DNA from 4 places in the Streptosporangium sp. NPDC005286 genome. Region 1 is predicted to be linked to each of the others. Evidence: riboswitches for the same ligand, from Rfam matches in the RefSeq annotation. Region 1 holds a riboswitch; each other region holds the start of a gene.
What was found. A riboswitch is a leader RNA that binds a small molecule or an ion and turns the genes downstream of it on or off. The one in region 1 is predicted to bind cyclic di-AMP.
Positions count from the first base shown of each region.

Region 2: linked by a shared signal. The riboswitch ahead of ABZU75_RS05075 (C40 family peptidase) and the one ahead of ABZU75_RS16315 (hypothetical protein) in region 1 are both predicted to bind cyclic di-AMP.
Region 3: linked by a shared signal. The riboswitch ahead of ABZU75_RS06480 (NlpC/P60 family protein) and the one ahead of ABZU75_RS16315 (hypothetical protein) in region 1 are both predicted to bind cyclic di-AMP.
Region 4: linked by a shared signal. The riboswitch ahead of ABZU75_RS11885 (hypothetical protein) and the one ahead of ABZU75_RS16315 (hypothetical protein) in region 1 are both predicted to bind cyclic di-AMP.

Region 1 is NZ_JBEXGU010000037.1:28,908-35,941, reverse strand. It holds gene ABZU75_RS16330 (glycoside hydrolase family 3 N-terminal domain-containing protein) at 1-1,571, shown strand, start outside; gene ABZU75_RS16325 (LacI family DNA-binding transcriptional regulator) at 1,555-2,601, shown strand; gene ABZU75_RS16320 (response regulator transcription factor) at 2,654-3,160, shown strand; gene ABZU75_RS16315 (hypothetical protein) at 3,272-4,195, opposite strand; cyclic di-AMP (ydaO/yuaA leader) riboswitch at 4,250-4,386, opposite strand; gene galT (galactose-1-phosphate uridylyltransferase) at 4,459-5,538, opposite strand; gene ABZU75_RS16305 (DeoR/GlpR family DNA-binding transcription regulator) at 5,535-6,335, opposite strand; gene ABZU75_RS16300 (metal-dependent phosphohydrolase) at 6,422-7,018, opposite strand.
Region 2 is NZ_JBEXGU010000008.1:20,544-27,577, forward strand. It holds gene ABZU75_RS05065 (NlpC/P60 family protein) at 1-765, shown strand, start outside; gene ABZU75_RS05070 (class I SAM-dependent methyltransferase) at 838-1,536, shown strand; cyclic di-AMP (ydaO/yuaA leader) riboswitch at 1,880-2,039, shown strand; gene ABZU75_RS05075 (C40 family peptidase) at 2,251-2,673, shown strand; gene ABZU75_RS05080 (hypothetical protein) at 2,921-3,760, shown strand; gene ABZU75_RS05085 (M48 family metallopeptidase) at 3,972-5,249, shown strand; gene ABZU75_RS05090 (glycosyltransferase family 4 protein) at 5,246-6,373, shown strand; gene ABZU75_RS05095 (AMP-dependent synthetase/ligase) at 6,370-7,034, opposite strand, start outside.
Region 3 is NZ_JBEXGU010000011.1:308-7,341, forward strand. It holds gene ABZU75_RS06475 (LuxR C-terminal-related transcriptional regulator) at 578-778, shown strand; gene ABZU75_RS06480 (NlpC/P60 family protein) at 976-1,938, opposite strand; cyclic di-AMP (ydaO/yuaA leader) riboswitch at 2,031-2,178, opposite strand; gene ABZU75_RS06485 (amino-acid N-acetyltransferase) at 2,514-3,167, shown strand; gene ABZU75_RS06490 (RDD family protein) at 3,267-4,457, shown strand; gene ABZU75_RS06495 (Lsr2 family protein) at 5,745-6,077, shown strand; gene ABZU75_RS06500 (ATP-dependent Clp protease ATP-binding subunit) at 6,357-7,034, shown strand, end outside.
Region 4 is NZ_JBEXGU010000023.1:67,923-74,956, reverse strand. It holds gene ABZU75_RS11910 (DUF4032 domain-containing protein) at 1-782, shown strand, start outside; gene ABZU75_RS11905 (roadblock/LC7 domain-containing protein) at 861-1,307, shown strand; gene ABZU75_RS11900 (hypothetical protein) at 1,312-2,190, shown strand; gene ABZU75_RS11895 (roadblock/LC7 domain-containing protein) at 2,252-2,638, shown strand; gene ABZU75_RS11890 (hypothetical protein) at 2,651-3,022, shown strand; gene ABZU75_RS11885 (hypothetical protein) at 3,150-4,127, opposite strand; cyclic di-AMP (ydaO/yuaA leader) riboswitch at 4,363-4,514, opposite strand; gene ABZU75_RS11880 (DUF4253 domain-containing protein) at 4,918-5,718, opposite strand; gene ABZU75_RS11875 (carbohydrate ABC transporter permease) at 5,883-6,722, opposite strand; gene ABZU75_RS11870 (sugar ABC transporter permease) at 6,719-7,034, opposite strand, start outside.

The sequences.
Region 1 (7,034 bases):
CCGACCTGCTGCGCGACGAGTGGGGGTTCACCGGGACGGTGGTGTCGGACTACTGGGCGATCCCGTTCCTCGCGACGACGCACCAGGTCGCCGCGGACACCGACGAGGCCGGGGTGCAGGCGCTGACCGCGGGCATCGACGTCGAGCTGCCCGACACGCTCGGCTTCGGCCAGCACCTCGCCGGGCGGGTGCGGCGGGGCGAGCTGCCGGAGTCCCTGGTCGATCGGGCCGCCCGGCGCCTGCTCACGCAGAAGGTGCAGCTCGGACTGCTGGACCCGGACTGGACGCCGGAGAAGTCGGTGGCCGGGGCACGGGCCGTGGACCTGGACTCGCCGGCCAACCGGGCACTGGCCCGGGAACTGGCCGAGCGGTCGATCGTGCTGCTCGACGCGGGCACCGCGCTGCCGTTGCTCGGCGAGGGGCGTCCGGGGCCGCGCCGGGTGGCCGTGGTCGGCCCCTGCGCCGACGACCCGCACACGTTCATGGGCTGCTACGCCTTCCCCAACCACGTGCTGCCCCGTCATCCGGGGCTCGGGCTCGGCGTGGCCGCACCCAGCCTGCTCGACGCGCTGCGGGCCGAGCTGCCCGATGCCGAGCTGATCCACGAGCCAGGCTGCGACGTGCGGGGCGACGACCGCTCCGGCTTCGTCGCCGCGCTCCAGGCGGCCCGTGAGTCCGACGTGTGCGTGGCCGTCGTCGGCGACCTGGCGGGGATGTTCGGGCTGGGTACGTCGGGCGAAGGCTGCGACGCCGAAGACCTGCGGCTGCCCGGCGTGCAGGAGGACCTGCTGGCCGAGCTGGCCGCCACCGGCACGCCGGTCGTGGTGGTCGTCGTCTCGGGCCGTCCATACGCGCTGGGCCGGGTGTCCGGGACGGCCGCCGCGCTCGTCCAGGCGTTCATGCCCGGCGAGGAGGGCGGGGCGGCCGTCGCCGGGGTCCTGTCCGGCAGGGTGCAGCCCAGCGGAAAGCTGCCGGTGCAGATCCCACGCGGCCCGGGCGGGCAGCCGGGCACCTACCTGCAGCCGCCGCTGGGCTCCAACAGCCACGGCATCAGCAATCTCGACCCGACCCCGCTGTTCCCGTTCGGGCACGGCGCCTCGTACACCACCTTCGAGATCGACGACCTGCGGATCAGCGACGCCGAGGTGCCCACCGACGGCGAGTTCACCGTGTCGGTGCGGGTACGCAACACCGGGGGCCGGGCGGGAGAGGAGGTCGTCCAGCTCTTCCTGTACGATGTGGTCGCCCAGGTCACCCGACCGGTGCGGCAGCTCACCGGGTTCGCCCGGGTCCGGCTGGAGCCCGGCGCGAGCGCCCTGGCGACCTTCACCGTGCCCGCCGACCGGACCGCGTTCACCGGGCGCGACCTGCGGCGTATCGTCGAACCGGGGGACCTTGAGGTGCTCGTGGGCACGTCGGCGTCCGACCTGCCCTGCCGGGGCCACATACGATTGACCGGTCCGCTGCGTCACGTCGGCCTGGGCCGCCGGCTGGTCACCCGCGTGGATGTGGAACCGAGACCGGGCTCTTCCGCCACACAGCAGGGAGGAACAGATGCCGGCCAGTCCTAAACGGGCCACGCTGGCCACGGTCGCGGCCTCGGCGGGCGTGTCGGTCGCGACCGTGTCGAAGGTGCTCAACGGCCGAGGTGACGTCTCCCCGGTGACCCGCTCCCTCGTGGAGTCGTTGCTGGAGCAGCACGACTACGTCGCGCCGCCGCAGCGCCGCCGGGGCGACGCGGCCGTGCTGGACACGATCGAAGTGGAGCTGGACGCCGATCTCAACGCGTACTCGACCGAGATCGTCCAGGGCGCTGTGCAGGCCGGGGCCGAGGTCGACGCGGCGATCGTGGTGAGCATCCGGACGAACGCCGACCGCGCCGGAGCCTGGGCGCGCGGCCTGGTCACGGCCGGACGGCGGGCCCTGATCGCCATCACCAGCGAGTTGACCGCCGGGCAGCTCGCCGCCCTGTCCCGCGTGCGGTTGCCACTGGTCGTGATCGACCCGCTGAACCTGCCGCAGACCAGGGGGGTCACCAGCGTCGGCTCGACGAACTTCGCCGGGGGCCTGGCCGCGACGCAGCACCTGCTCACGCTCGGACATCGGCGCATCGCCTACCTCGGCGGCCCGGCCACCGCCGCCTGCAACCAGGCCCGGCTACACGGCTACCGCGCCGCCATGGAGGCCGCAGGCGCTTCGGTTCCTCCGGGTTACGTACGGGCGGGGCACTTCCGCTACCAGGAGGGTGTGACGGGCGGCGCGGCCCTGTTCGACCTGCCTGAGGTCCCCACTGCCATCTTCACCGGCTGCGACGACATCGCGCTCGGCGTGCTGGAGGCGGCCAGGGCGCGAGGGTTGCGCGTGCCCGAGGATCTCAGCATCGTCGGCTTCGACGACACCCAGGTCGCCTGTATGGCCTCGCCCCCGCTGACCACCGTACGCCAGCCGCTGCGAGAGATGGGCGGCGTCGCCGTACGCACGGCCCTGCGCCTGGCGGCAGGCGAACGAGTCGACTCCCACCACGTCGAACTCGCCACCGAACTGGTGGTACGCGGTTCCACCGCCCCCGCCCCACCCGAGGGCTCCACCGGCCGCAACTGACCCGCTTACGACCGCCCACCGGAGGGTGGCGCGTGCCCGTCTCGCCGTCCTCATGGACGTGAAGATGCCGGACATGGACGGCATCGAGGCGACACGGCGTATCTGTGCCGACCCGGCCGACGCCGGCATCCGCGTACTGATCCTCACCACGTTCGATCAGGACGAATACGTCTACGCGTCGCTACGGGCAGGTGCGAGCGGCTTCCTCCTCAAGCACGCCACGGCGACCGAGCTCCTGGCCGCCATCAAAGTCGTCGCCGCCGGCGAAGCGCTGCTCGCGCCCACCGTCACCCGTCGGCTCATCGCCGAATTCCTGCGACGCCCCCACCCCGCCTCGGCCGCGCGAGACCTCGACGACATCACCCAGCGCGAGCGCGAGGTGCTCACCCTCATCGGCAGGGGAATGTCCAACTCCGAGATCGCCGAGCACCTGCACCTCACCGTCGGCACGGTCAAGACCCATATCGGCCGACTCCTGGCCAAACTGCACGCCCGGGACCGGGCTCAGCTCGTCATCGCCGCCTACGAAGGCAGGCTCGTCAACCCGTCGCCGCAATGATCACCAAGCTCGCCGGCCCCAGCCGCGGTCAGGCCTTCCCGAACCGGCGGCCTGCCTCTGCGTGATCACCTACCGACACGAACATCATTTCAGCTCGTGTATGCATCCCTTCTAGTACATCGAGATGTGCGGGTGGTCGTAGTGGTTGGCGGTGATGCCGCCGCGGTTGGACATGGTTCTCCAGCCGGAGCCGTGGTTGATGCGCTGGCGCCAGATCACGTACTTCACTCCGAGCTTGGACTTGTTCTTGATGGCCCAGGCGGCGATCTCGTCGCCGAGCCGGAGGTTGGCGGCTGAGGGCATCGTGCCGCCGGTGCTCATCATGAAGTCGCAGGCGCGGCCGAGGGGGTGCTCGCCGCCGTCGTTCGCGGACCGGTAGCAACCGACGGCGTACGGGAGGTTGAAGCGTCTCTTGACGGCCTCACGCATGATCCGGGTCCGGTCGGTGATGTTGTCGGCGCCGGTGGGGAGTTGCGGGGCCCAGCTGCCGTCGGCGCGGCGCCCGGAGCCGACGGGGGCGAGCTGGTCGAGCCTGTTCTTGATGTCCTTGATCAGATCTTCGACCTCGTCACGCTGGGTCTGCATCTCCTTGGCCTCCTCACCGATTTCGTCGGTGAGCCTGGCGGCCGTCTCGGTCGCCCTCTTCCTGCGTTCGAAGCTCTCGGCGAAGCCCTGCAGGTGCGCGCTCTGCTGGGCGGTGAGCTGCTCCATCACCGCTGCTCCACCCATGTCGTCGGCGAACAGCAGCGCGGGCAGCCCTCCGATGCTGCTCTGGTAGCGGAGCTGGACTATGGAGTCGACCTGCTTTTCCGCCCTGGCGTAGAGGTCGGAGGCCCTGGCCAGGTTCTGCTTGGCGACGGCCTCGGCCTTCTGTGCCTTCTTGAGGGACTCGCGCTTGGCCGCGTATGCTTCGATCAGCCCGTCGACCTTCTTGCCGAGCTTGGCCAGCTCGGCGCGGAGTTTGGCCTCGGTCGGCTTGGGTTCCGCGCTTCCCGCGGTGGGGGCACCGAGGGTGAACGTGGCGACCAGGCTCAAACAAAGGGCCAGAGCCGCATGCCGACGGAACGTGGGGGACGGGGCCGCCACGAACTCTCCTCTCCTTCCGCCTACCGGGTTAGCTGACGGGTTCGGGCTGGAGAACGCCCTTCCACCGAAGTGGTTTCACCCCAGGTGCGGTGGTTCCCCGGCTCCCGGGCGATGCGCCTGGGATTAGGCATATCGGCTGTTGCAGCCGATGTGGGAAGGATAGTAGTGGTAAACACAGGGTCACGCGACTTCAAGACGAGACCAATTGGTGATTAGTTCGTGACAACAGAGCGCAGAAGGTGTGCTGCCTCCTCGGGCAGTACGTCGTTCACGAAGGCACCCATGGCCGACTCGGAGCCGGCGAGATATTTCAGCTTGTTCGGCGCGCGGCGGATGCTGAACAGCTCCATGTGCGCGTACGACAGGTCGCGACCGGTGTTGACCGGCGCCTGGTGCCAGGCCGCGATGTAGGGCATCGGCACGCCGAACAGCCCGTCGAGGCGGCGGAGCACGTCGGTGTAGAGCGGTCCGAACGCCGCGCGCTCCGCGGGCTCCAGTCCGACCAGGTCGGGGACCTGCCGGTGGGGGTAGAGGTGAACCTCCACCGGCCAGCGCGCCGCGGCCGGGACGAACGCCGTCCAGTGCTCGTTCGAGGCCACCACCCGGACCCCGGCCTCCCGCTCCGCGGCGAGCACGTCGGCGAACAGGTTGCCGCCGGTCCGCTCCCGGTGGCGCCCGGCCGCCCCGAGGGTCAGCTTGGTGCGCGGGGTCACGTAGGGGTACGCGTAGATCTGGCCGTGCGGGTGGGCCAGGGTGATGCCGATCTCTGCTCCCCGGTTCTCGAAACAGAACACCTGCTCCACGCCCGGCATCGCCGACAACTCCGCCGTACGGTCGATCCAGGCCTCCATGACCAGCTCCACCTGCTCGGGGGGGAGCATCGCGAATGAGGAGTCGTGCTCGGCGGTGAAACAGACCACCTCACAGCGGCCGATCCCGGGGCGGACCTCACTCAACCCGCCAACCTGCTGATAGTCGCCCAGATAGGTGGAGAACGAGGGGAACCTGTTCTCGAAGACCGCCACGTCGTAGGCCGCGGAGGGGATCTCGGTGAGGTTGCCGGAGGTGGAAGGGCAGAGCGGGCACTCGCTGGCCGGGGGCAGGAAGGTGCGGCCCTGGCGGTGTCCGGCCACCGCGATCCACTCCTCGGTCAGCGGGTCGTAACGCAACTCGGAGGCGGCGGGGCGGGGCGGCAGGTCGCGGCTGTCGACCGCTCCGCGGTCGGTGTCGTCGCGGCGGTCGAAGTAGAACAGCTCCCGGCCGTCGGCCAGGTGGGTGATCGTACGCTTCATCGGCCGACGCTCTCGCTCTCCTGCTGTGGCTCTGTGATGATCAGCTCTCCCACCGAGGCGGCGAGCTCCTCGCGGGCCTCCTCGGCCAGGCCGGAGTCGGTGACCACGATGTGGGCCTGGGCCAGCTCGGCGATCGTGCTGATGCCGACCGTGCCCCACTTGGTGTGGTCGGCGAGCACCACCAGGCGGTGCGCGGAGGCGACCAGCTCGCGGTTGGTCTCGGCCTCCAGCAGGTTGGGCGTGGTGAACCCGGCTCGGGCGCTCATCCCGTGCACGCCGAGGAAGAGGGTGTCGACGTGGAGTCCCCGGATCGCCGTGACCGCGACCGGGCCGACCAGCGCGTCGGAGGGGGTGCGGACCCCGCCGGTGAGCACGACCGTGCGATCGGCCCTGGGGGAGCGGTGGAAGACGTCGGCGATCCGGATCGAGTTGGTGATCACGGTCAGCTCGGGCACGTCGGTCACGTGGTGGGCGAGCGTCCAGGTCGTGGTTCCCGCGGAGAGTGCGATGGCGGTGTCGGGCCGGACGAGCCGGGCGGCCTGCTGGGCGATCGTCTCCTTCTCCGCCTGCTGGCGCGCCGACTTGGCGGCGAAGCCCGGTTCCTCGGTCGAGCCGGACCCGGTGGCGGTGGCGCCACCGTGGACCTTCTCCACCAGCCCGCGCTCGGAGAGCACCTCAAGGTCGCGCCGGATCGTCATGTCGGACACGCCGAGCTCCCGGACGAGATCGGCGACCCTGACCCCGCCCCTGCTCCGCACCCTCTCCAGGATCGCCTGCTGCCGCTGCTGGGCGAGCATTGACTCACTCCCTTTAATTCACCAGATTCCACCAAAATACCACGGCGGGTACCGGGAAATACTGTTGAATTATGGTGGTCACCTGCTCACAGCCGCTCAAGCTCCGCCATGATGTTCGCCCGCGCCGCCTCCTCCAGATCGGCGATGTGGAAGATCGCCGCAAGGTCGAGCAGCGAGCGCAGCACCGCGGCCCTGCCGGACCTGAAAGCGTCGTCGGGCACGAAGGCGTACTCCTCGCGCACGGCGGTCGCGTAGGCGGCGTAGACCTTCGGCGACGCGCCCAGGATCGCCAGGTCCGCGTCGGACAGCACGGCCCCGTCCGCGTCGCCCGGTGCGGGGGCGTGCGTGACGGTCAGCCTGACCAGCCGGGCGACCGTGGCCACCGCCTCGGGGGAGAGCCCCATCTCCGGCAGCGCGCGCTCGGCCAGGATGGCGCTCCGCTCCTCGTTGTCGCCGCGCCGCGGGTCGTAGACGGCGTCGTGGAACCAGGCCGCCAGCCGTACCAGGTCCGGGTGCTCGGCATGAGAGGCCAGGGTGTCGATGTGGGCGAGCACGGCCTCCAGGTGGGTGGTGGTGTGATACCTGCGGTGCGGCTCGTCGTACCGGGTGATCAGTTCACGGCCGAGGGGTTCGGCCTCGGGGCCGGACAGGGACAGCCAGCGGGCCATCAGCTTCTCGCGCATGAGGGCGAGCCTAGAA
Region 2 (7,034 bases), on a different contig from region 1:
CTGAACAGCGAGCTCGCCCGGCAGAGCGAGCAGGTCGCCGGGCTGCGCAAGGAGCTCGTCGCGATGGCGGTCAGCACCTACCAGTTCGGCGCGGTCAACAGCTGGGAAGGCATGATCTACCAGGCCGACCCCGGCGCGCTGCTGAGCGGCCTGGCCTCGGTCGACCAGATGTCGGCCTCCCGGGCCCAGTCGCTGAGCGCCTTCGACGAGGCCACCAAGGCGCTGCGGCTCAACAGGAACCTGGCCAAGGGCGCGCTGAGCGAGGCCGACGAGACGCGCGGCGAACTGGCCAAGGAGAAGGCCAAGGCCGACAAGATGGTCAGGGCTCAGACGAAGCTCCTGCGCGAACTCAACGTTTTCAAGACGGGCAATCCCGAGAGCACCGGGATCCAGTACAGCGGCCCTGCCTCGGGCAACGCCCGCGCCGCCCTGCAGTTCGCCTTCGCGCAGGTCGGCAAGCCCTACCAGTACGGCGGCACGGGGCCTGGCGGCTGGGACTGCTCGGGCCTGGTCCAGGCCTCCTGGCGCAGCGGGGGGGTCAGCCTCCCCCGTACCACCTGGGAGCAGTGGAGCTGGGGCACCAGCCGCAAGGTCTCGCTGAACGACCTCCAGCCGGGCGACCTCATCTTCAGTGAGGGCCTGGGCCACGTCAGCATGTACGCGGGCAACGGGCAGATCGTGCACGCCCCGCAGACCGGCGACGTCGTCAAGGTCGTCCCGCTCTCGGCCTACGGCCGTCGCCTCGTCGGAGCCGTCCGCCCCTGACGCGCGGTGCGCGGGTCCCGGCGGCCGGAAAACCGGGTGCGTCGCGCGCGGTGGCGCTGCCAGCATCGGAACATGATCACTTCATGGATGCTCGACGAACTCGCCCATGCCGGTCCCGAGCACCTCGACGCCGCGTTCGTCGCCGGGTTCGACCGCAAGCAGGGCAGGCCCGATCCGGGGGAGGACCTCGCCGCGCTCGCCGGGCGCGGCCTGGGGGAGACGGCGACGGTCGTGGAACTCGGCGCGGGGACGGGGCAGTTCGCGCTGGCCGCGGCGCGGCGGTTCCGGCGCGTGGTGGCGGTCGACGTCTCCCCGGCGATGCACGACTTCCTGACCGTCCGGGCCGCCGAGGACGGCCTGGCCAACCTCGAATGCGTGCGGGCGGGCTTTCTCTCCTACGAGCACGCCGGGCCACCCGCGGACGCGGTCTACACCCGTCACGCCCTCCATCAGCTCCCCGACTTCTGGAAGGCGGTCGCACTCGACCGCATCGCGCGGATCGTACGACCGGGGGGCGTCCTGCGCCTGCGCGATCTGATCTTCGATTTCCGGCCGGCCGAGGCCGACGCCGTGCTCGGCCGCTGGCTCGACGGCGCGGCCGACGATCCCGCGCTGGGTTATACCCGCGAGGACTACGCCGAGCATCTGCGCACCGAGTACAGCACCTTCCGGTGGCTTCTCGAGCCGATGTTCGACGCCGCCGGGTTCGAGATCGTCGAGGCGGACTTCAGGGAATCGATCTACGGCGCCTACACGTGCGTCCGGCGCTGACCCATGCTCCGCGGCGGGAGAGGGCGCCCTCGCGGCTTCAACCGTGAATTATGGCAAATGTGATGAACATTACAGAAATCGCGATTTGTCGGGCGTGATTCCGGGGGTGTGACGAGAGTCATATCTCAATAGCATAAATGGCCATTAAGCAGGGGTAACAGGAAGATCACGAAGGCTTATTGATCTTCTTGTTTGGCGAATGCTTTGCCGAAGGTTGGAGATCGGGGTAACTTCTGGCCTCGCGACGTGCAAGCCATGCCGTCGCGGTGAATGTCGGTCTTCGGGCCGGTGTCCCTATAGAAATCCAACCGGCCGCCGTTCCCCTGCCGGGGACGGACCTCATCACGGCGGCCCGCCGAATCTATGCAGCCAGGAGGCATGGAACCGGGGACCCAAAAGGCCCGACACAGCGTGGCCAGGGGTGAATCAGCGCATTTGCGCCGTAGGGCATCTTCCAAGCCCGAACCCGTCAGCTAACCCGGTAGGCATCAGTGGAAGCACCAAGGAGAAATCCTGTCTACCACCCCGTGTAACACCCGTCTGTCGCGCCTTTTCCGCCTTTCCCTCGGCGGCATCGCCCTCACCCTGACCGCCTCAGCCGGAGCGGTCACCCTGGGGCCGACGGCGGCCAGGGCGACGACGGACAGCACCCCTGAGATCCTGGTCAACACCGCGGCCGGAGTCTCCGAGCAGGCCGAGAGCACGAAGAGAACCGTGCCCAAGGCCAAGGCCGGTACCAAGGTCAAGACCAAGATGAGCAGGGCGGCCCTGCAGAAGGTTCGGGCTCGCAAGGCCGTCTCGACGGCCAAGAAGCAGGTCGGCGATCCGTACCGGTGGGGCGCCTCCGGTCCCGGCGCGTTCGACTGCTCGGGGCTCGTCAAATACGCCTGGCGCAAGGCGGGCGTGTCCATTCCCCGGATCACGCACAGCCAGTACCGGGCGATCAGGAAGAAGGTCTCGTGGAGCCACCTGCGCCCCGGTGACCTGATGTTCTTCAGCGGAAAGGGCCACGTCGGCATGTACGTCGGCAAGGGCAGGATGGTCCACTCGCCGAGCAGCGGCAAGACGGTCCGGATCGTGAAGCTGGAGGGGTACTACCGGTCCTCCTTCGCCGGAGCGGTCCGGCCCGGAGCCTGAGCAGGGGCGTCGGCCCCGTTCCTCACATGTGCGGGGACGGGGCCGCTCCGTTTCCGGCGAAGGCCGCGAGCGCGTGGCCGGCGGCCTGGGCCGGCGCGGATCCGCGCTACCGGATCACGTTCCGCTCCGGCGGCAGAACGCGGCAGGTCAGGGCACGCTCGCGCCCCGGCGGGCACTCCCGTGCGGGCCTTCACCTCCGGCCCGAGGGCCGGAGCGCCGGTCCACGTTCCGCTAGCATCACATCGTTATGTCCGTCCCGAAGGGGCGCCGCACCGTGCTCGCCGGGATGCTGGCGCTGATGAGCGTGGGCCCGTTGGCCGGGACGGGTCCTCTCCTGGCCGGAGCCGGCCCGCTTCCTCACGACCCTCTCCACCGCGCCGGAGAACTCCCCGTCGACCTTCGCGACCTGTGGCCCGGTGCCGCCGTCGTCGTCCGGGGCGAGCACTCCCTCGTGATCGGCCACGACGTCGCGCCCGCCGTCCTGCGGGACCTGGCCGCCAGGGCCGACCGGGCCCGCCGCGCGGTCGCGGCGATCTGGGGGCCGGTCCGAGCGATGATCCTGTTCCCCGCCACCGACGCCGAGGCCGCGGCACTCGCCGGAGCGGAGAGCACCCGGGGCCTGGCCGCGATGGCGACCGCGGACCGGGTGATCGTCCTGCCCTCGGGCTACGCGAGGCTCAGCACGACCGGCAGGGACGTGGTGATCACGCACGAACTCGTGCACGTGGCCACCGGCGCGACCCGTGGCGGCCGGGTGCCGATGTGGCTGTCGGAGGGCTTCGCCGACTACGTGGGCTACCGCGATGCCGGGATCCCGGTGCGGACGGCCGCCGCCGAGCTGGCCGCCGAGGTGCGCGCCGGAGTCCTGCCCGCCCGTCTCCCCGGTCCCGCCGACTTCGCCCCCGGCGCCCCGCGGCTCGCGCAGGCGTACGAGGAGGCCTGGCTCGCCTGCCGGTTCATCGCGGAGCGCTTCGGCGAGAAGGCTCTGGTGAGGCTCTACGGTGGCGATGTCACCGGCACGCTCGGCCTGTCGCCTGCCCAACTCACCGTGGCGTGGCGTGACTACCTCGAAAAGGAACTCGCCTGACATCCTTGTGTCCTTTCCCGGTCCAGGGCTCACCTGGCGGATCTCGCCGTGGCGAGGAGTGGTCGGCGGGTGCCTCGCGAGGCACGGGAGGGAGCCGCGGCGTGCCGCGGTGACCGGTGACGACTCGGCGAGGCGCCGTCCGGCCGACCGCGGCAGGCAGAAGATCCAAAGGACGGGGCCCCGGGTTCGGGCTCCACGCTGGAGGTGTTTGATGACGCTGAGCACGACGGACGCGCCCTCGGGCGTGCGGCCGGCAGGGTGGGCGCTGGCCGCGCTGGGGGTGGTCACGCTGGCGGTCGTGGCGTTCACCACGCCCTGGCAGGAGCTGCCCGAGGGGGCCCCGGCGGTCGTCCCCGATCCGGCCCGCGACTTCACGGCCGAGCAGATCGCCAGGTCCGAGGCGTTCGACAAGCTGGTCAGCGTACCGGGTTACCTCTCCCTCGGCCTGACGCTGGTGGTGGCGGGGGTGCTGGTGGGCACCCCGCTGGGCGCGCGGCTCGTCGGCCGGCTGCGGGGGCCGTGGTGGTTGCGGGCGCTGCTCGGCGTGCTGGCGCTGTCGGTGGCCGTCGCGATGCTGCGCTGGCCGCTGGGGATGTGGTCGGAGACCTACCTGCGCGACTTCGGGCTGTCCACCCAGACCTGGCCGACCTGGACCACTGACCGGATCAAGAGCATCGGTGTCGGCACCGCGCTGACCGCGATCATGGTTCTGGCGGTGGTCGCGCTGGCGCGGCGCTACCGGCGCTGGTGGATCCCGGCGGCGGCCGGCGCGTTCGCGCTGACGGTGGCGGCCTCCTTCGCCTATCCGGTGCTCATCGAGCCGATCTTCAACGACTTCAGGCCGATGGAGGCCGGACAACTCCGCGACGACCTGCTCGCCATGGCCGCCAGGGACGGCGTGCCGGTGGAGGACGTGCTCGTCGCCGACGCCTCCCGGCGGACCACCGCGCTCAACGCCTACGTCTCCGGGTTCGGCGCGACCCGCAGGATCGTCGTCTACGACACGCTGCTCCGGGCGCCCGCCGACGAGGTCGAGCTGGTGGTCGCGCACGAGCTCGGTCACGCCAAGGCGGGCGACGTGCTCTCCGGTACGCTCGTCGGAGCTCTGGGCGCGGCGTTCGGGGCGTGCCTGCTCTACGTGGTGACCTCGGCGGGGGTCGTGCGGCGCCGCGCGGGGATCTCCTCCATCGGCGACCCGAGGGCGGTGGGCCTGGTCATGGGGTTGCTCAGTCTGGCCACGGTGCTGTCAGGACCGGCACAGAACCTGGTGAGCCGGCACATCGAGGCCCGTGCGGACGTTCACGCGCTGGACCTGACCAGGGATCCGGCGACGTTCGTCGCCATGCAGAAACGGCTGGCGGTCACCAACATCTCGGATCTGTCGCCCGACCTCGTGGAGTACGTGCTCTACGCCTCGCATCCCAGCGCGCCGCAGCGCATCGCGCTGGCGCGCTCCTGGGCCCGGCTGAACGGTCTCTCCGAGCCATGAGGCGCACGCTGGTGGTCACGAACGACTTCCCGCCCCGCGCCGGGGGGATCCAGTCGTTCGTGTACGGTCTCATCGCCCGCCGCCCGCCCGGCTCGGTCGTCGTCTACGCCCCCCAGTGGCCCGGCAGCGAGGACTTCGACCTGCGGCAGCCCTACCCCGTGGTGCGGCACCCCACCTCGCTGATGCTGCCCACCCCCGCCGTCGCCCGCCGGGCGGCCGCACTGATCGCCGAGTTCGGCTGCGAGACCGTGGTCTTCGGGGCGGCGGCACCGCTCGGGCTGCTCGCGCCCAGGATGCGCGAGGCCGGGGTCCGCCGCGTCGTCATGGTCACCCACGGCCACGAGGCGGGCTGGACGGCGCTCCCGATCGGCCGCCGGGTGCTCGCCAGGATCGGCGCGCACGCCGACGTGGTCACCTACCTGGGGGAGTACACCCGGCAGCGGCTGGCCAGGGTGATACCCGAGGACAAGCTGGTGCGGCTCGCGCCCGGCGTCGACACCGAGGTGTTCGCGCCCGAGGCCGGGAGAGAGCAGGCGCGCGCGGCGCTCGGACTGGGAGAGCGGCCGGTGGTGCTCTGCCTGTCCAGGCTGGTGCCGCGCAAGGGCCAGGACACGCTGCTGCGAGCCTGGCCCGGCGTGCTGCGGGACGTTCCCGACGCGATGCTCCTGATCGTCGGCGGTGGCCCGTACCGCAGGACCCTGGAGCGGCTGGCCAGGCCGATGGGCGGCTCGGCCCAGATCACCGGCCCCGTGCCGGAGGCCGCGCTGCCCGGTTACCTGGCAGCGGGCGACGTGTTCGCCATGCCGTGCCGTACCCGCCTGGGCGGTATCGACGTGGAGGGGCTCGGCATCGTCTATCTGGAGGCGTCCGCCAGCGGGCTGCCCGTGGTGGCGGGCTCCTCGGGCGGCGCCCCCGACGCCGTGCTACGCGGGCAGACCGGCCTGGTCGTCGACGGCACCCGTCCGGACGAGGTCACGGCGACCTTGGTCGACCTGCTCAAGGATCCGGCCGGGGCACGTGCCATGGGTGAACGCGGGCGCGAGTGGGTCGCGCGCGAGTGGAGCTGGGAGCTCGCCGCCTCCCGCTTCGCCCGCGTTCTGGAGTCCGTGGAGGCCCCCGACTAGCCGTAGAGGGACTCGACCTGCTTGGCGAAGTCGCGCATCACGACGGCGCGCTTGACCTTGAGGGTCGGGGTGAGGTGTCCGCTCTCCTCGCTGATGTCGACGTCGAGCACGGTGAACTTCTTGATCTGCTCGGCTCTGGAGACGAACTTGTTGGCGTTGTCCACGGCCTTCTGCACCTCGGCGACGATGGCCGGGTCGGAGCTGAGGGTGGCGAGGTCCGCGTCCGTCCTGCCGTTGGCGGCCTTCCACTGCTCCAGGGCCTCGGCGTCGAGCGTGATGAGCGCCGCGACGAACGGCCTGTCGTCGCCGACCACCATCGCCTGGCTGATCAGCGGGTGGGCGCGGATGTGGTCCTCCATCGGGGCCGGGGCGACGTTCTTGCCCGCGGCGGTGACGATGATCTCCTTCTGGCGGCCGGTGATGCGCAGGTAGCCGTCCCCGTCCAGCTCGCCGATGTCGCCGGTGTGGAACCAGCCGTCCTTGTCGATCGCCGCGGCGGTGGCCTCGTCGTTGTTCCAGTAGCCCTCGAAGACATGGCGGCCCTTGACGAGCACCTCGCCGTGCTCGCCGATGCCGATGGTGACGCCGGGGAACGGCTTGCCGACGGTGCCGATCTTGTTGGCCCCCGGCAGGTTGACCGAGGAGGGCGCCGAGGTCTCGG
Region 3 (7,034 bases), on a different contig from region 1:
CGGCTTTCTGCATAGCGCAGAAACTCCCTTTTAAGCATGTCCAATATCGCCTGACGTCCGTCGTCGGCACCCGATACTTCGCTAATGCCGCAAAGGTGCTCTTGCGGGCTTCCCATTTCAGAGTTTTCCGCGAGGTGCCGTCAAGGCGCCAGACGGCGTGGCCGTCGAAGAGCGCCAGGAAGAGATCGATTTTCCCGGGGAAAAACGGGTGGCTCGCTTCCACCGAGGATGCGACCCCGCGGGTGCGCGCCGCCGCGGCGGTTCCGGCGAAACCTTGTTCTGCCAGGACTTCTGTTGTCGCAGCCAGGGGGGCACCTGCAGGCTCGTGCGGGGGCACGGTCGTGACTTAACCCCAAAGGCACTGACATATCATGAGTACTTCACGTAGCACCTAGTATGTCAATAGTGGGCGCGCGCTATGAAGAGTAGAACTTGACGACCTTTGAACAAGGCGTTTACCGTTCCTGGCGGACGGTATTCATTTCCGGCGTCTCGCGCCCGGTTTCCAGAGTGGGGGGAGTGACTCTTGATGGCATATCCAGAAGTGGATTCTCGCCATGGCGACAGCCCCCTGGGCATGAGTGATATCGGTCTCAGCGACGACGACCTCGTGCTGCTGGCTGAACTCGCCAAGGGCGTCACCGTCGACAGGGTGGGCCGCCGCCTCGATATCAGCGGCCGGACCGTCAGGCGCAGGCTCAGAGGCATCTGCGACCGCATCGGTGTCGCCACGGCGATCGAGGCCGTGGCCTGGGCGGCCCGCCGCCGCCTGATCTAGACCCTGCCCCTTGGCTGCCCTGCCCACCGCGGTCAGACGGCGCCTCACCGCGTTGCCGTCGTCACCGCACCTGCGGGCACCGTCCGAGGGGCGCAAGTCTGCGGGGTGCCCGTCTGACCGGCCCTCGGCACGGCAGGATTCGCCGCCCGGCCCAGGGCCGGGCGGCTCGCGATCCGTGACCGGCCCGGCTCAGCCGCTCAGTCGGAGATCCGCACCCCGCCGGCGAAGGGCCGGTTGTCGATCGTGGCGATGTGGATGACGTCACCCGTCCGGGGCGCGTGGACCATCAGGCCCGCGCCGATGTAGATCCCGACGTGGTGCAGGTCGCTGTAGAAGAAGACCAGGTCGCCTGGGCGCAGGTCGTTTTTGGAGATGTGGGTGCCCGCGGTCCACTGGTTGCCGGTGTAGTGCGGCAGGCTGATGCCGACCTTCTGGTAGGCCCACATGACCAGCCCGGAGCAGTCGAAGGAGTTGGGGCCCTCGGCGCCCCAGACGTACGGCTTGAGTTGCTGGGTGAGCGCCCAGCGGGCCGCCTCCGCCGCCTTGCCGCTGCCCACGATGGGCACGTCGACCTTCACCCGGGCACCCCTGTTGCTGACGGCCCTGGTGCGCACCTCGCTGAACAGGTCGCTCTCGACCCGCGCGACCAGTCGCTCGATCTTGCTGCGCTTGCCCTCGATCTCCTCCAGGAGCACCTTGACCTCTGAGGTCCTCGCCTTGGCGCTGGCCTGTGCCCGCTCGGCGGCCTCGATCGCCCGGCCGACCTGGGCGACCTCCTCGCTCTGCTGCTGCTGGAGGGCGTAGTTGGTGGTGGCCTGGTCGAGGAAGGTGTCGGGGTCGGTCGCCTGGGTGAAGGCGAGTCCGGAGTTCAGGCCGCCGGACATGTAGTTGCTCTGCGCGAGGAGGGTGGCCTTGGTGCGCCGGGTTGCGAGCTCCGACTCGCTCGTCGCGAGGGTCTTCTTGGCGCTTTCCGCGGCTCGCTGGGCCTGCTTGAGCCTGACCCGCTCGCCGTTGTACTGCTCGGCGAGCGTGCCGATCTCCTCGTGCAGCTTCTCGGCCTGCTTGGCCAGTTGCTGGAGGCTGGGCTCGGGATCCGCCGTGGCCGAGACCAGGGGGGTGCCGAGGGTCATGATGGCGAACGCCAGGCCGATGACCGCCATGCGGCGACTCCGCCTCCGCGGCGCGCGTTCTCGACAGCGGGCGTCGCCGCCCGCGTGCTCTCCTGCGCGGTCGCGCATGCGCTTCACCAACGGGCTCCTCTCCTCGGCCGCCTACCGGGTTAGCTGACGGGTTCGGGCCGGAGGCAGCCCTACCGGGTGCGCCGGTGGCACTCGGATTCACCCCGAAGGACGTGGTGGGTCCCCGGTTCCCCTGGTCGGGAGATTCGGCGGGTCAGGCTTTTACGTCTCTGACATCGAGCACGGAGATTAGTGCACTCGTGGTTCCTGCTCAACCAGAACTGCGAACTCAGTAGAGGTTTCGCAACTGAAATGTCACGGAAAGATCACATGCCAATATGATCAACATGGCCATTACGCTGCCTTTGCCTTCCTCGCGGCGGGCGTGGCGTGGGTCTTCCCAGGTCCGGGACCGTGCCAAAGATGAGCTGCGACACATTGGAGGCGTCGTGCGCCCAGCGTGGTAATCCAACTACCAAGGGTCATGTGATGCCCCCGGGGCGAGAGTTAAGGATGAGCCGTAATTGAAGGCCGGAGAGGACGTACGCTGATCGGTCATGGAGCAGCTTGCGGAGCATTCTCCCGTGCCGTTCGCGAATCCCGGGAAAGAGGGGGAGCAGCGAACCGGATCCGAGGGAGAGGAGCGGGGGTCACCCGCTCCCGGCGCCACCCCGGCGGTCACGGTCCGCCGCGCCCGCACCCCGGACGTCCGTGCCATCAGGCGGCTCGTCGACACCTACGGTGGAGCCGGCCCGCGCCTGCTGGAGAAGGCCACCGTCACCCTGTACGAGGACATCCAGGAGTTCTGGGTCGCGACTGACGCGGAGGGGATAATCCTCGGCTGCGGGGCGCTTCATGTTCTCTGGGAGGATCTTGCCGAAATTCGGACCGTTGCCGTCGATCCGACCCGCAGGGGAATGGGAATCGGCCATCGGATCGTCTCGGTGCTCATCCGCACGGCCGCTGAGCTGGGCCTGCGCAGGGTCTTCTGCCTGACCTTCGAGGTCGGCTTCTTCGCCCGGCACGGATTTCAGGAGATCCAGGGCACACCCGTCGCCCCGGAGGTCTACGCCGAACTTCTCGCCTCCTACGACGAGGGCGTCGCGGAGTTCCTCGATCTGGAGCACGTCAAGCCCAATACCTTGGGAAACACCCGGATGCTGCTGCACCTGACACACGAGCCCGACTCTGATGACTTTAGAGATGACTGACTGGAAAGGTGACTGTTGATTCCTATGTCGATACCTTGTGCAGCAGCAAGCATGTGCGTCTGACATTTGCCACATGCGCAGTCTAAGTGAGGTGACGCGGTGAGCAACGGACAGCCGCCGTATCCACAGGATGATCCCGAGCGCAGTCGCACACCTTCGGGACAGCCGGATTACGGGCAGCACAACCAGGGTCGAGCCCCTGGCGAACTCGACCCCGACGTGACGATCATGGGATATCGGTCGGAGGGATCGCAGCCGAACACCGGCCCGGGGGTGGCCCAGCCCGGCTATGGTCAGCAGGGCTACGGCCAGCAGCAGGGGTACGGGCAGCAGCAGTCGTACGGCCAGCAGGGGTATGGGCAGCAGCAGTCGTACGGTCAGCAGGGCGGGACGGACGCGTACGGCCAGCAGCAGGGCTATGGCCAGCAGGGCGGGACCGGCGCCTACGGTCAGCAGCCCGGCTACGGGCAGCAGGCGTCCCACGAGCAGCCCGGCTACGGCCAGCAGCCCGGTTACGGGCAGCAGCAGCCGTCCCAGCCGGGTTACGGGCAGCAGCAGCCCGGCTACGGCCAGCAGCCCGGTTACGGGCAGCAGCAGCCGTCCCAGCCGGGTTACGGGCAGCAGCAGTACGGTCAGCAGCAGCCCGACTATGGCCAGCAGCCCGGTTACGGGCAGCAGCCCGACTACGGCCAGCAGCCGGGTTACGGCCAGCAGCCCGGCTATGGGCAGCAGCAGTACGGGCAGCAGGGGTACGGCCAGCCTTACGGCGGCCCCCCCGGTGCTCCCGGCCCGCTCGCCGAGTGGTGGCAGCGCCTGGTGGCGCGGATCATCGACGCGATCATTCTGGCGATCCCGGGGGTGATCATCAGTGCGGTGCTGACCGGCCTCCTGGTGACGGCTCCCAGTTTCAACCTCGCGACGGGCGCCAGCACCGACGGGAGCGGCGTCTTCCTCGCGAGCCTTCTCGTCTCCCTGGTCAGCGCGGCGATCTACTTCGCCTACGAGTTCTTCATGATCAGTAGGGGGGGGCAGACCGTCGGCAAGATGGTCATGGGCATCAAGATCGTGCCCGTCGGCAGCACCCTGCCGCCGGGCGGGCTCAGCTCCGACGTCGCGCTCAAGCGCGGCGGTGTGTTCTTCGGCCCGCAGTTCCTGAGCTGGATCCCCCTCCTCGGCTGGATCGTCAACATCTTCAGCCTCGTGAACGTGCTGTGGCTGCTGTGGGACAAGCCCCTGCAGCAGGCGCTGCACGACAAGGTGGCCGGGACGGTCGTCGTCAAGATCAAGTAGTTCCGGGTAAATCGGGGCCGGCGGTTGAACCGCCGGCCCCGATTTCGTACCCGGACCAGAAAAACGAGGACCTTGGCGGTGGGTAACCGCCTCGGCCACGGAAGCCGCGGAAGCGTAAAAATCATTTGCCATGCCATGGGCGACGCGGGGGGACTTATGATCGAGCCCCGGCGTGCTCCGGCGGAATATTCGTGTTTGAGGCCGGACAAGGGGCTCAGGAGAGCCCGCAAGCCGCTATGAGACGCCAATGCCGGATCTGCCCCCGTCGAGGGTTCGCACACCAGTCATCGAATGGTGGGACCGGCTCGCCTCCCGCATCCCCGGTGACGGCCCGCGGGTTTCTCTCCTTCACCTTCCGTCGCGCGTTCAGGGGTCTTCTCACGGAGCTGGATCATGGGTGTGTGGTGTTGCCCGGGTTGTCCCGTGAGCCCATCGTCTTTGGTGGTTATACGGTCTACGACTATGTACTCCACGCCAGAGTGGGTCGTACTCTTGGCAAGAAAGCGTTGAAGATCCGTCTTGTTCCGTAGGCTTGCGTCGCATCGGCTGCCGCCCGGGTGATGAAGCGAGCCGCTCTCCATCCGGGTGTTCTGCCGGCGGTGGACATTCTCGCGATGAACCCGCCCGCGGTGATCTCCGGTTCCGTGACAAGGCGTTGTTCATCCCGGCGGGAAGGCTCTCCCACCAGGAGCTTCGCCCCTCCGAGGCCGGTGGCGCAGCGGCCGGAGAGCGGGCGGGCATTGGTATTTCCGAAGGCGACGATGATCACTTGATCGTCCTGTCGGTTTTTCCCTGCGGCTTTACGACTGCAACCGGTAAGGCGGCTGGAGAGAAGCATTAGGCTGGAGAGTGACGGGCATGGTCGCCCCTGCTGACGCACGTCGCCGTCCGGTGGCGCTATGGTCATCTGTGGGCGGTTCCAGACTGATCGGGCGGACACCCGCGTGGCTCGGGAGTCGTCGCCAAATTTTCATGGTCTCCAGAAAGCCACCTAGCGGTACGGAGCGAGGACGAATGTACGACGTATTGTCCGCGTTGATACCTCCGGCGGTCGTCGGCGGAGCCTTCATCTTCGGAGTCGTCAAGCTACTTCGGAGTGAAGCCGCCGGTCGCCGGCCAAAACAGTCCGACCCGGCCGAGTCGCAGAACAGCTGATCCACCGGAGCGCCGACTGAGAGTGTCTCGGTCGGCTGTGAGAATCGCCGGGCTCCTGGAATTGCCGCTCTTCGATCGCGGGTATATGTTTAGCTTGCGAATGAAACAATACTCCGCGAAAGGATTGTGTAGATGGCCAAGCAGATCCAGGAGATTCTCATCGACGACCTCGATGGGGGCGAGGCCAATGAGACTGTCGCCTTCGCGATTGACGGCACCAGCTATGAGATTGACCTGAGTGACGTTAACGCGAAGAAGCTCCGCGACTCCCTGTCGCCTTTCGTGCAGAGCGCCCGTCGTTCCGGCGCGCTGGCACCCCGCCGCCGCCGCGCGGGTGGCGCGCGGGCACTCACGCGAGAGAAGAGCGCCGACATCCGGGCATGGGCGAAGTCCCACGGCCTTAATGTCAGCGAGCGCGGTCGAATCGCCTCCAAGATCGTCGAGCAGTACGAAGCGGCTCACTAGATCGGCTCAGTGGATCGAGTGAATCATGCGGTTATGGCGGTCACGGTGGGGTCCGGTGGCGGCCATGACCGCATGATGTGTTTGTCTGGTGGACAAACGTCGTTCGCTTGCGGCGTAGCGGGAACATCCCACCCCCCGTAAGTAGTTGGATGGAGGGTGAACGCCCTGCTCTCGGGGAACGTCTTCTGCATAGAGCGGTCGCCGGGTCGGGGCTACCATGCGGGATGACAGGGCCCGGATATCCCGGACCTGCCTGACCGCTCTGTGAGGAGCGACGAGATGTTCGAGAGGTTCACCGACCGCGCACGGCGGGTTGTCGTCCTGGCCCAAGAAGAGGCCCGGATGCTCAACCACAACTACATCGGTACGGAGCACATTCTTCTTGGCTTGATCCATGAAGGTGAAGGCGTTGCCGCCAAGGCTCTGGAGAGCCTCGGCATCAGTCTTGAAGGTGTGCGTCAGCAGGTCGAGGAGATCATCGGCCAGGGCCAGTCCGCGCCGTCGGGGCACATTCCGTTCACCCCGCGTGCCAAGAAGGTCCTTGAGCTGTCCCTGCGCGAGGCGCTGCAACTGGGTCACAACTACATCGGCACCGAGCACATCCTGCTCGGCCTCATCCGTGAGGGCGAGGGCGTGGCCGCCCAGGTGCTGGTGAAGCTGGGCGCCGATCTCAATCGGGTCCGCCAGCAGGTCATCCAGTTGCTTCACGGCTACCAGGGCAAGGAACCGACCGCCGCCGGCGGTCCGGCCGAGGCCGCTCCTTCGACCTCTCTGGTGCTTGACCAGTTCGGCCGCAACCTGACCCAGGCCGCTCGTGAGGGCAAGCTCGATCCGGTCATCGGCCGGGAGAAGGAGATCGAGCGGGTCATGCAGGTCCTGTCCCGCAGGACCAAGAACAACCCGGTCCTGGTGGGTGAGCCCGGCGTCGGCAAGACCGCCGTTGTGGAGGGCCTGTCC
Region 4 (7,034 bases), on a different contig from region 1:
GGGGCGACTGCTCACTGTCGAACGTCCTGTTCCGCCGGGACGCGGGCTCCTTCGCCGCCTACCTCGTCGACGCCGAGACCGGTGAGCTGCATCCCATGATCAGTGAGGGCCAGCGGCTGTACGACATCGAGGTGGCGCACACCAACATCTTCGGCGAGATGCTCGACCTGGAGGCGGGCGGGTTGCTGCACTCCTCCATCGACCCCGAACAGGTCGCCGACTCCGTCTGCGAGCGCTACCACCGCCTCTGGGGCGAGCTCACCTCCGACGACATCATCGAGGAGGTCGACTGGCACATGATCGACCAGCGGATCCGCCGGCTGAACTCGCTGGGCTTCGACGTCGCCGAGATGATGGTCCGCCGCAAGGCGGGCACCGGGCGGCTGATCGTCCGCCCCAAGGTGGTGGACGCCGGGCACCACCAGCGCAGGCTGCTGCGGCTCACCGGCCTGGACGTGGAGGAGAACCAGGCCAGGCGGCTCCTCAACGACCTCGACTGCTTCCGCGTGTCGTACGGCCTGCGCCACGAGGACGAGGCGATCGTGGCCCACCGCTGGCTGGCCGAGGTCTTCCAGCCCACGGTGGAGGCCGTCCCGCAGAATCTGCGCGGCAAGCTGGAGCCCGCCCAGTTCTTCCACGAGGTGCTCGACCACCGCTGGTTCCTGTCGGAGGAGGCCGGGAACGACGTCGGCCTGCCCGCCGCGGTGAATTCCTATGTGAAGAACATTCTTGTTTTCAAGCCGGACGAAAAGGCGATTATCACCGACCAGCCAACGGGTTGATTTCCACCCGGGGTGTATATCTTCCTACTCGGTTGGTGAATCCTACGCTTTTTCCTATCAAGGCACTGGCTGGAAAGGATGGATCCCGAGGGCTTTCCCTACGCTGACCGGGCGACGCCTGAAGTCGCCGGCAAGGGAGAGCACGTGCTCGGAATCGAAGACTGCCTCACTGAGGTAATGGCCATCCCCGGTGCCCTGGACGCGATCCTCATCGATCAGACCAGCGGGACGGTCGTGGCGACCGGCGGCGCGAGCCGCCACGGTGACGTGGAGCGATCGGCCGCGGGGCTGAGCGAGACCCTGCGCGCGACGCTGGACGGACTCGCCGTCACCGCACCGGGCGGCACCGTCCGGATCGACGACATGATCATAACCACGGACGGCGGCCACCATTTGCTGCGGCCGTTGGAAACGCTTTTCGACGGCCCGCTGGTCATTTACGTCAGGCTCGACCTGGAACGGTCGAACCTGGCATTGGCCCGCCACCGCCTCCAGGCCCTTTCCGGCCGCCTGATATCGACGTGAAGCCGTGCCGAGCGTCGAGATCATCCTCAGCGGGCTCGCCAGTGATCGCGCCACCGGCTCGCTCCGCCTCGGCAAGGCGGGCGCCATCTATCTCACCGACGGCCGCGTGACCTACGCCGAGAGCGCGGCGGCCCCCCGGCTGGAGGACCTGCTGGCGGCCTGCCGCGGGATCTCCGCCCACGCCGTACGACAGGCCAGGCAGTCCGCGACCGAGGATCTGCGGGGCGGCGAGCCGCCGGTCGCCGCCCCGCAGATCCTCGGAGGCGACCGGCTCCTCGCCCAGGGTCTGCTCACCAGGGGCGAGCTGGAGTTCTGCGTGCTGAGCACGGTGCTCGACGCCAGCTACTTCCTGCTGGAGTCGACCGGGCACCGGCCCAGGTTCCGGCGGGGAGAGCGGCACTGGCTCGGACCGCAGTGGTACTTCGACGCGGCCGGCCTGCTCCGGGAGTGCAAGCGGAGGAAGGCGCAGTTGGAACAGACCTGGCCGTCCGCGGAGCTGGACACGCTCCCGGTCGTCCCGCGGAGGCGCATCGCCGCCCAGCGGGTGGTGCTGAGCTCGCTGCAGTGGGAGGTGCTGGTCGGCGCCGACTCCACGGCGACCCCGGCCGACCTGGCACGCAAGCTGGGCCGCCCGGCGTACTCGGTGCTGCTCGCCGTACGGCAGCTCGCCTCCCGTGGGCTGCTGCGCGTCCCGGAACCCGACGCGGCCGCCGCACCCGCCGCGCAGGACCCGCTGCCGAGACGGACGAGGGGGGCCACGGAGATCCCGGCAGCCGGAACGGGCTCCCTGGCGACGCCTGCGTCGCTCCCCGGAGCCACCGGGGATCCGACCGACGTCAACCTGCTCATCCGGCTCAGGAACGCATTGGAGGCACTGACTTGAGCCTGGTTCGATGCCGCCGATAAGGCTGCGGACGCTGAAGCTGATCGGAAGGAGGGTGTCGGTGGAACTGCGTGAGGAGATACGCCGGGAGATGGCGCTGCTGCGAGAGCGCATCCCCGACGTGGACGGGAGCATCGTGTGCAGCGTCGACGGCCTGACCCTGGCCAGTGATCTGGGCCGCGACACCGCCGCCGAGCAGACCGGCGCGCTCTCCTCCGCGCTCCTGGCCCTCAGCCGCCGGATGACGGGCATGGCCGGCAAGGGCACCTTCGAGGAGACGCTGATCTCCGGCACCAACGGCTACGCGGCCTGCTACGCCGCCGGACCCAAGATCGTCCTCACAGTCCTGGCACGCCCGGGGACCAACCTCGGGCTGCTCCGGCTGGAGGGTCGCAAGACGGCGGCCAGATTGGCCGCCATCACCTCGCGCATGTCGATAACCCAGTGATCGGAGACAGAAATGGGCAACATGGACATCTCTCTCAAGGAGATGATGGCGATCGACGGCGCCATCGGCGCGGTCATCGTCGACTACAACAGCGGGATGGCGCTGGGCGCGCTCGGCGGTTCCAAGGATCTCGACCTCCAGGTGGCGGCCGCGGGTAACACCGAGGTCGTCAAGGCCAAGATGCGGACCATGGAGTCGCTCGGTCTCAAGGACGGCATCGAGGACATCCTCATCACGCTCGGCACGCAGTACCACGTGATCCGCCCGCTCTCCGGCCGGAGCGGCAAAGGCCTGTTCATCTACATGGCCCTCGACCGGAACCGGGCCAACCTCGCGCTCGCGCGGCACGTCCTGCGCGGCATCGAGGAGAGGCTCGAGGTCTGATCCTGCCGCGGCCCGTGCCCTTTCAGAAAGGGCACGGGCCGCGGCAGGAGCTCACCGCCCGGGCGTTACCGGGGCGGTGAGCTCATCGATCGCGTCGGTGCGGGACGGCCGGAGATCGCGCCGGGCCTCAGCTCTCCTCAGCGACCGCCCTGCGGCGGAGGCGGCCGGCGACCAGGTAGGTGGCACCGCCCGCGGCGAGCACTCCCGCCAGGGCCAGGGTGGCGGCCGTGGTGGCGGAGGGCCCGGCCGGGGTCGCGGCCGCCACCGGGGCGGTGGCGGCCAGGTCCCGGACACCCTGCTCGGCGGCCTTGGCATCGGCGCCGGACAGGGCGATCGGCTTGGCGGCGACGATCGCCCCGGGCGCGGTGAGGGGCTCGGACATGATCTTGGGCTTGGCGAACGTCTGGCTCACCTGCTGGGTCTTCACAGCCTTCTTGGACTGCTCGTCCTTGACCAGGACGGTCTGCGGAGGCTTCGCCGGGTTCGCGTCCCGGTAACGCCAGGCACCGGTGGAGAACGCCACGGGGTGGTTCTTCTTGCCCACGCCGTCACCCCACTTGGTGACCACGTACTTGACGTCGATGTGGCCCATGCCGCCGTTACCGTCCACACCGAGCGTGCCGGGGTTGAACCGGCCACCGGTCAGGTCGGCGAAGGTCTTGGCGTCAAGGTCGATCATGACGCCCACGTTGGAGGGCACGCCGGGACCGCGGTCACCGACGAAGAACTTGGCCTTCTTGCCCTTGTAGACGACGTAGCCCTCGGTGAACAGGGGCCAGCTCGGGCTGGCGATCATGCCCTTCTGCATCGGCTTGCCACTGGCCGGCAGACCGGTGTCGCCGGCCCGGCCCGAGGAGTCGTCCCAGAAGTAGGAGGCCCTGGTCGAGCCCTGGAGGAGCACGACCTCGTTGGCGGCCACCTCGGTGTCCGTGCCGGGGGAGGCGGCGGAGGCCGGGGCGGCGGAGGCGGGGGAGGCGGGCAGCGCGGAGGCGACGCCGCCGGAGACGAGCACGCTCGCGCCGACGAGGGCGGCGGTGATGAGACGGTTCTTGTACGAGAGGTTCTTGATCAGACCGTTCTTGGGCAGGTCAAAGGGGAGATGCATGAAGAAGGGGCTCTTTCACGAGGGAACGGGGCAGCCAGCTGCGACACACGGCAAGGGGTGCACTGGCGGGGACGCGCTCTTCGGAAAAGCGGCGTGGCGAGATCAGCGGATCGCTACGCGGAGCACGGTCCAGGTGCCGCGCTCAGGCGCGGCGACGAAGGACGGAGATGAAGTTCAGGTGGTCGGCACGGGCAGGGCGGGCACCGACGCGGTGACGCGGTGATCCATGAGGGGGATCTCCTCTCCAGCTCGTCTACCGGGTTAGCTGACGGGTTCGGGCGATGGAGTTGCCCTACCGCCGCACATTCGCGGCGGATTCACCCCGGGAAAGTGGTTCCCCGGTTCCCTGGACCCTGCGGGCCCGGTGGGATTCGACGTCGGCCGGCCGCTCCCTCTTGTGAAGGGCAGGTCGCCAACCGATATCCGTGGACACTACCCACCGAAACCGGACAAAGCAAAGCAAATGTCATGAAAACCCCAGAAGATCTACCTACAAGCTTCAAGAGAAGCCCATCGGAGACCCCGTCCCACCAACAACCGCCCTACCAGCGAGAACGTCTTGCCGATCTCGGGTTTCACACCCCGGAGACCCGTATCCGAGGGCCTTCCGCGCCCACGAGGAGCCCAGTCGCGCGAGGGTGATCCACACCCCGCGCCCCGTACCCGAAGCCCTTCCACGCCCGGGGAGAGACCATCCCCGAGGTAGATCACCCTCAAAGGTCCACATTGGGGAATACACGCTCTCCGAGGAAGCCCTCCCTCGACGAAGGGGGACCCACGACGGGCGAGCTCAGTCCCACCAGAACGACCAGGCGTTCCTGCCCTTGATCTGCTCGGCGTAGTCGATGAGGTTCCCCGCGCCCTGGATGATGCTGTCGGGGCAGAACGTCCAGTGCTCCGCGGCGACGTGCAGGGCGTGTTCCGAGGTCGTCGGGGGCGCGGCGACGCTGAGGTCGAGGGTGTTGAACCCCATCCCGACCAGCCGCACCCCGAACCTGTCCTCCCAGCTCCGTACCACCGCCGCGAGCGGGACCATCCACTCGTTGTGGTTCAGGGCGCCCTGCCAGCCCATGACGGCGAGGGCGTCGGCCCCGCGCTCGACCGCGACGAGTCCGAGCGGGGTCCTGCGCTCGGCCACCAGGCCCGCGTACCAGTCGGCGACCACACCGGGATCGGCGGCGAGCCTTCCCGCCGGGGCCGGACCCGGACATTCGACTCCGAAGGGGGCGAGGATTTCGAGCTGGTCGATGTGAGCCTTGGCGATCCAGTCGGACCAGACCTCGCCCATGAACGCGGCGGCGTGGTAGTTGTCGATCTCGACGGCGGTGTCCGGGGCGATCTGACCGGCCGACCAGGGCTGCACCGAGTCCTCCAGCAGCACCGGCCACAGGCCGGAGTGCTCGTGCTGCGCCCGCAGCCGTGCCCAGTACTCACCTGAGACGGCCACCTCACTGAGCCAGAACGCCGGACGGCGACGAAAGGAGAGCTGAGCGTAACCGGGGTCGGGCCACACCACGTCACCCGGTGGCAGGTCCACCGAGAGCCTCCGGCCCTCGCCCCCGCTGCTCCCGTCGGCCTCGTCAGCGAACAACTGGCCCAGAACTGGCGGAAGCCTCCCACCCTCGCAATCGCTCATTCCTACCGATCCGATCCTGACCACGGACCAATTTTGGCCTGTCAACCATCCCGAGGGACAGTTCTGCCCTGGTCCAGGCAAAAATTATCGGTACAGAGGGGAACGGAGCCCGGCGGGTGTCAGTCCTTCACCGCCCCACCCAGCCCGGCCACCAGCCTGCGCTGGACGGCCACGAAGAAGATCAGCACAGGAACGGTCATCAGCGTCGAGGCCGCCATGATGCCGCCCCAGTCGTTCTCGTCGGGCTTGAAGAAGACCAGCAGGGCCGAGGGCAGCGTCTGGTTGTCCCTGGCCGAGATGATGAAGGTCCTGGCGAAGATGAAGTCGTTCCAGGCGGTGATGAACGAGAAGACGCTCGTGGCGACCAGTCCCGGCGCGACGAGGGGAAAGAGGATCCGCCACAGGATCACCGGCCGGCTCGCGCCGTCGATCATCGCAGCCTCCTCCAGCGTCTCGGGCACCGCGGCCACGAACCCCCTCATCATCCAGACGGCGAACGGCAGCGAGAACGCCAGGTGGACCAGGACGAGCGAGCCCAGGGTGTTGAGGCCCACTCCGGGCACCACCCCGCCGAGGTCGCGGACGAGGAAGAACAGCGGGATGGTGAGCGCCTCCACCGGCACCATCTGCGCCACCAGGAACATGATCAGCACGGTGGTACGGAACCGGAAACGGAACCGGGTCACCGCGACCGCGGCGAGAAAGGCCACCAGCGCGGACAGGACGACGACGGTCAGGGCGACACCCAGGCTGTTGAGAAGGTAGCGGCCGAAGTTCTCGCCACCGAGCACCCGCCGGAAGTGCTCGAAGGTGGGTGCCAGGGTCCATGGGCGCACCTGGAGTGACTGGATCTCCCCGGCGGGCTTGAGCGCGGAGAGCACCATCCAGTAGATCGGGAAGAAGGTGACGAACGCGGTGACCAGCGCCACCGCGTTGGCGACCAGGCGGGACCTGCTCACAGCTTCTCCCCCGTACGGTAGAGGGCACGGATGTAGAAGAGGGTGACCGTGAGCAGGATCAGGGTCATGACGACGCCGATCGCCGCGCCAAGCCCGTACTCCGACGAGCCGAAGGCCGTCTGGTAGGCGTAGACGTTGAGCACCGAGTTCTGCCCCGCTATGCCGCCGCCGTTGGTCATCACATAGATCTGCGTGAAGATCTTGAAGTCCCAGATGATCGACTGAATGACCACGATCGTGATCAGCGGCCGCAGCATCGGCACGATGATCTGCCAGAACGAGTTCCACGCGGAGGCGCCGTCCAGGGCTGCC